Antarctobacter heliothermus: one gene and its partner. The protein of the gene in region 1 interacts with the protein of each later gene in a pairwise test. Links are inferred from orthologs where the notes say so. Each region holds a gene or a part of one and is shown on either strand. Other genes may lie near its edges.

Evidence for each region.
Region 2: the proteins of hfq (region 1) and rho interact in binary tests that used the Escherichia coli proteins (3 or more experiments, as listed by UniProt). The link is inferred for Antarctobacter heliothermus from one-to-one orthologs.

The regions. Positions count from the first base shown.
Region 1 is NZ_CP022540.1:2,885,719-2,888,831, reverse strand. What follows is about bases 206-2,996. They hold hfq (RNA chaperone Hfq), read right to left. Parts: upstream 1,826-2,996; coding sequence 1,586-1,825; downstream 206-1,585. Other genes in these bases: ANTHELSMS3_RS13790 (TrkH family potassium uptake protein), read right to left, coding at 1,962-2,996; hflX (GTPase HflX), read right to left, coding at 306-1,568; ANTHELSMS3_RS13805 (aminoglycoside phosphotransferase family protein), read left to right, coding at 206-294. Outside these bases: more of ANTHELSMS3_RS13805, read left to right, coding at 1-205; more of ANTHELSMS3_RS13790, read right to left, coding at 2,997-3,113. UniProt on the Escherichia coli protein: RNA chaperone that binds small regulatory RNA (sRNAs) and mRNAs to facilitate mRNA translational regulation in response to envelope stress, environmental stress and changes in metabolite concentrations.
Region 2 is NZ_CP022540.1:1,082,595-1,085,708, forward strand. The notes cover bases 243-3,034. They hold rho (transcription termination factor Rho), read right to left. Parts: upstream 2,379-3,034; coding sequence 1,107-2,378; downstream 243-1,106. Other genes in these bases: mnmE (tRNA uridine-5-carboxymethylaminomethyl(34) synthesis GTPase MnmE), read right to left, coding at 243-1,099; ANTHELSMS3_RS05155 (Maf family protein), read left to right, coding at 2,914-3,034. In the rest of the region: more of mnmE, read right to left, coding at 1-242; more of ANTHELSMS3_RS05155, read left to right, coding at 3,035-3,114. UniProt on the Escherichia coli protein: Facilitates transcription termination by a mechanism that involves Rho binding to the nascent RNA, activation of Rho's RNA-dependent ATPase activity, and release of the mRNA from the DNA template.

The DNA of each region.
Region 1 (3,113 bases):
GGCACGGTCTGGGGTCTGGATTTTGAGAATACGCGCGAGGATGAGCCATTGCGCGATGTCTTTACGCTGGCGCTGGACCTGATGACCTTGGGCGCGTCAGACGGACAACAAGCGGTCACCGACCTGCGGCACGCCTATGGCACAGATCAGACGGACCCGGCGGTCCGCCTGTTTCTGCAACGGTGTTTCTGTCTCTGGGTCTGGGCAAACACGCCGCAGGTGCCATCCGCACGGCAATTGCGCCGGTTAGAGGTGGCCGAAGACCTGTTGAACAGGGATGCCCCGGTGATCTGAGGCGGGCGGCCTCAGTCCTTGTCCATCGCCTCAAACCGTGCTCGATCGCGCGCAGACCAGTGGACCGAGATGACGTAACCGTCTTCTTCCTGACGCTCACTCTCGACCAGACCCTTTTCGAAGAGCCACGCCCGTTTGCGCCCTTCGTCAAAGCCCAGCACCAGATCGTCGCGCAGCCGCTCCCCATCCAACGCCTCTGTCACGGCCTCAAGGAAGTCATCCAGCCCCTCGCCCGTCAGGGCCGAGACCGCATGCACGGCAGGATCACGCGCGGCCCGCTGGCGCACCGCCTCGATTTCCTCAGGCTCTAGCCGGTCAAGTTTGTTCCATAGCTCAATCTGCGTGGTGTCCTCTGCCACCCCGAGGCTTTCGAGGATGGTGCGAACGTCTTTGGCCTGTTCGTCGGACTCTGGGTGCGAAATGTCGCGTACATGCACAACCACATCTGCGGCCAGCACCTCTTCCAGTGTGGCGCGGAACGCGGCGACCAGTTCGGTCGGCAGATCAGAGATGAAACCCACGGTATCGGACAGGATCACATCCGCCCCGGTGGACAATCGCACCGCCCGCATGGTCGGGTCCAGCGTGGCGAACAGCATGTCCTTGGCCATGACATCGGCCCCGGTCAACCGGTTGAACAGCGTGGATTTTCCGGCGTTGGTGTACCCCACCAGCGCGACAATCGGATAGGGCACCTTGGCGCGCGCCTTGCGATGCAATTCGCGTGTGCGCACCACCTTGTCCAACTGGCGGCGCAAGCGCACCAGTTGTTCGTCGATGGCGCGTCTGTCTGCCTCAATCTGCGTTTCACCGGGGCCGCCGACGAACCCCAATCCGCCACGCTGCCGTTCAAGGTGAGTCCAGGCCCGTACAAGGCGGGTGCGCTGATAGGACAGGTGCGCCATCTCGACCTGCAACACCCCTTCGCGGGTGGCGGCGCGGTCCGAGAAGATTTCCAGAATAAGCCCGGTCCGGTCGAGTAGTTTGACCTTCCACGTCTTTTCCAGATTGCGCTGTTGCACCGGGGTCACCGGGCCGTCGACCAGCACCAATTCGATCTCTTGCGCCTCAAACAGGGCGCGCAGTTCTTCGATCTTGCCGGTGCCGAACAGCGCGCCCGCATGGGGGCGCGGCAACGGCACGATCGTGTCGCCCACAACCTCGAGCCCCGGCAAGGCATGTGCCAGCGACACAGCCTCATCCAGGGCCATCCGGGCGTTCCGCCGGTCCTTGTCGTTTTTGATATCGGGATGCAGGACCCAAGCGCGGGTCACGGGCGCAGCGTGTTCCTTCACGCGTCCCCTTCGCCGTCATACAGGTTGATCGGCTGGCTGGGCATGATGGTCGAAATTGCGTGCTTGTACACAAGCTGCGATTGCCCGTCGCGGCGCAACAGGACGCAAAAATTATCAAACCAGGTGATGACCCCCTGCAGTTTGACCCCGTTGATCAGGAAGACTGTCACGGGTACCTTGGTCTTGCGAACGTGATTAAGAAATGCGTCCTGCAGGTTCTGTCTGTCAGAAGCCATTGAATTGCCTTTATTCTTGCCGGGCCCGCGCGCCGGGCCACCCTCGTTGTGACAAGTATGGATTGCCCTTGCGGGAGTTTCCAGCCGAAAATCCGGGAAATCGGCAGGCGCTTGCCTGAGTCGTGTTTGCGCGCAACTATTCACGCCACAGGTCCGGGCTGATCATGACGATGATTGCCAGCAATTCCAACCGCCCCAACACCATGGCCCCGCACAGGATCAGATGCGCGTCCCAGCGCATGGCGGCAAGGTCGATGACCCGCGCCGGAGCCGCGCCAATCAGCGGGCCGGTGTTGGACAATGTGGCGATGGTCAGCACAATGGCGCGTTCGAAATCGACGCCGTAGATCCCCAGAACCATGGTCAAGCCGGCCAGTGTGACCGCAAAGAACATGAAAAAGACCCAAGCGATAAAGGCCCCCTCACGACGAATCCGTCGCCCCATCGGCCCGGCGCGCCCGACCGAATGGGGGTGGACCAGCCTTTCGATCTCACGCTTGCCGTTCAGGTACAGTGCATAGACGCGCATCAGCTTGACCCCACCCGCCGTGGTCGCCACGCCGCCGCCTACCAGCGCCAAACCCATCAGGATGATCCCCGGCGTCGGCAGGCCGGACCAGTCCTGCGCCGTGTCCCAGTCGCCGCTGACAAAACCGGTGGTGGTCAGAAAGGACGCAGCGGTGAACAACCCGCCCCAAAGCGCGCGCAGACCGGCGATCCAGTTCTGTTCCTCTCCCACGTCGAACGAGGCAACCCAATGGCGCAGGAACAGCAGCAGCGGCACAGAGACGACGATGATCACGCCCAGCCGGAATTCGGGGTCGAAATACAGCCCTCGCTCCTGTCGGGTGTCGGTCGAAAAGGTCATCCGCGACAGGGCAAAGAAGAAAAAGCAAAACAACACCATCTCACCGCCCAGCCCGCTGGGCGCGGCCCCCAGAGACGACAACGGTGTGATCCCCGAGGTCGACAGGATCGACATCGCATGGCTGAGCGCCACCAAAGGCGGGTCGCCTGCCACCAACAACATAACCGTCAGTGCCAGCGTCAGCCCCGCATAGATCGGAAACAGCGTCTCTGCGCTGCGCATCAGGCGCTGGCTGGGCGCAGTGGGGCCAGAGTTCGTCGCGCCCTCGGCCATGGACTGGCCCGGTTCTCCGCTGGCGGTCACCTCAAAGCCCCCCAGCGCCAAGGGAGCCAAGATGGCAGAGGCAGCGATCCACATCACCAACCCCCCCATCCATCCCACCTGCACCCGCCACAGATGTTCCGGCCCCGACAGCCGCGC
Region 2 (3,114 bases), 1.8 Mb from region 1 along the record:
CTAAGGCGATCCGGTGCCGTTCACGCGAAACGAGGCCAGCACCCTGGACAATCCCGGATAGACGAGCTTCGATCATATCAAGCAACTCAGGTACACCTAGACCTGTCAGACCAGAAACGCCGTTTCCTGATAGATCACCCTTCGCTGTTAACACTATATCGCCTGGAATCTGGTCCAGAAGGGGCGCTTCACCAGCAGGAACAAGATGTACCCGCAAATCCGCAGCTGAGGCCCTTTCCCGCGCGCGTGCAACACCAATCCGTTCAACCTGGTCTTCACTGTTGCGCAAACCCGCAGTGTCCAACAAGGTAACGGCTAACCCACCGATCTCCATTCGCACTTCTATTACGTCACGGGTTGTTCCCGCTACATCTGAAGTAATTGCTGCTTCCCGTCCTGCAAGATAGTTCAACAGCGTCGATTTTCCCGCATTCGGTGGACCGACAATGGCCACTTCAAATCCAAGTCGCACCCGTTCAGCGGAAGCCATCCCGCGCAGTTCTGACTCAATTTCTGAACATACTGCGTCGAGCAAAGCCCGCACATCGCCTGATACGTCAACCGGGACGTCTTCGTCTGCAAAATCAATAGTCGCTTCCAACAAAGAGACGGCCTGCACAATCTGGTCCCGCCACACACCTACGCGTAGCCCCAAAGCCCCGGACAGAATCCGCAAAGCCTGTCGCCTTTGTTGCTCTGTCTCGGCCTCGATTAGGTCTGCCAAGGCCTCGACCTGACTCAGATCCAGGCGTTCGTTTTCCAGTGCACGCCGGGTAAATTCCCCCGGTTCAGCACTTCGCAACCCGTCCATCTCACCCAAAACCCGCAGCAATGCCTGAACCACCGCAATGCTGCCGTGGATCTGAAACTCCGCTACCCGTTCACCGGTAAAACTGGCGCCTTCGGCAAAGACCAGCACCAATGCCTCATCCAGATAATCACCGTTTGGGGCGACCAATCGGCGCACAGATGCGACGCGGGGCCTAGGAACGGTGCCTGCCAGTCTTTCGACCACATCCCAGGCGCCCGGCCCAGACACCCGAACCACGGACACCCCCGCCTTCCCGGCGGCACTCGCCAAGGCAAAGATGGTCCCCATGGCGAAATCAGCTATTCATCGAGTCGAAAAATTCGGTATTTGTTTTGGTCTGCTTGAGTTTGGAAATCAAGAATTCGACCGCGTCCGTTGTGCCCATCGGATTCAAGATCCGCCGCAGAACAAACGTTTTCTGCAGATCGATCTTGTCCACCAACAGCTCTTCTTTCCGCGTCCCGGACTTGAGAATATCCAGCGCCGGGAAGACTCGTTTGTCCGCGACTTTTCGATCCAGAACGATCTCGCTGTTGCCCGTGCCTTTGAATTCCTCAAAGATCACTTCGTCCATCCGTGATCCGGTGTCGATCAACGCCGTCGCGATGATTGTCAAAGATCCACCTTCTTCGATATTCCGCGCTGCACCAAAGAACCGCTTTGGCCGCTGCAACGCGTTTGCATCGACACCACCTGTCAAAACCTTACCCGACGAGGGGACCACAGTGTTGAACGCTCTACCAAGTCTAGTGATGGAATCGAGAAGAATAACTACATCTCGCTTGTGTTCCACCAGACGCTTAGCCTTTTCGATCACCATTTCAGACACGGCGACGTGTCGCGTAGCAGGTTCGTCAAAGGTTGAGGAAATCACCTCACCCTTCACGGACCGCTGCATGTCCGTGACTTCTTCTGGCCGTTCGTCGATCAGCAGAACGATCAGATAGCACTCCGGGTGGTTCTTCTCGATCGAGTTGGCAATGTTTTGCAGCAGAACTGTCTTACCCGTCCGGGGCGGTGCAACGATCAACGACCGCTGACCTTTGCCAATCGGCGCAACAAGGTCAATGATCCGGGCAGACCGATCACGGATTGTCGGGTCCTCGATTTCCATTTTCAGACGCTCATCCGGATACAACGGCGTCAGGTTATCAAACGCGATCTTGTGCTTGGCCTTTTCAGGTTCCTGAAAGTTGATCTCTTCCACAGAAACCAGCGCAAAGTACCGTTCTTCCCCATCCGGTGCCCGCATTTCACCCTGAATCGAATCACCAGTGCGCAGCGAGTATTTGCGGATCATCTCGGGAGAGACATAAATGTCGTCCGGACCCGGCAGATAGTTCGCTTCGGGTGATCGGAGAAACCCGAACCCGTCCTGTAGCACCTCCAACACGCCATCCCCAAAAATGACCCATCCCTCATCCGCGCGTTCGCGCAGAATCTGGAACATCATTTCGCCCTTCCGCATGGTCGAGGCGTTTTCGATTTCCAAATCCTCTGCCATCGAAAGCAGATCCTTGGGGCTTTGTGCCTTCAGATCGGACAGGTTAAGCTTTTCTTCGCTCATGGCACATTACGGTGAGGCCCAAGGGCCCACACATCCTTTATCTAACGGGGAAACTGCCTTCGGACGAAGGCAAGGTGGGCGTAACGCATTCAGTAGGGGTGCGTCAATGAACATTGCAAACGTTCATCGCAAGCGACCCTATTCCTTAAGAAATAGAAAATAGAAAAGGTTTATGAAGTGTTTGTGACAGGATTTTCTGGGGATTATCCAATTGTCCCCAGACTTTCGAACAGCAAGAAACAGACTGGAGAACTTCGGGGATCAATTTTAGACAAAACTAGACGATGATAAAATAACTTATTAATTACAGTATGTTACTTACTACCCTCCGAAATTTCGCCCGCTGAATAACTGTCTGCACAATCCGGATCTGTGGCCGTGTTTCCGTATGCGACTTTTGTTCTTGCTCACAGGGTGACAAACTGTGCCTCCCCAAGGATGGATGCCACATTCACCCCCATGCTTGCATGTGCCCCGCTTTTTCCGCAGAAACATCCGCAAGCCTGCACACCGACCTGTCCCCGGTTTTATCCCCATGTCTTTTGACCTTCTCCTCGCTTCCAGTTCCCGGATCCGCGCCGACATGTTGCGTGCGGCCGGTCTTGTGATCCAGATCGAATCGCCCAAAGTTGATGAAGACAGCCTCAAGGCGGCGTTGATGGCTGACGCAGCCAGCCCGCGCGACGTGGCCGACACATTAGCAGAGGCCAAAGCCCGCAAACTGGGGCAACGACAT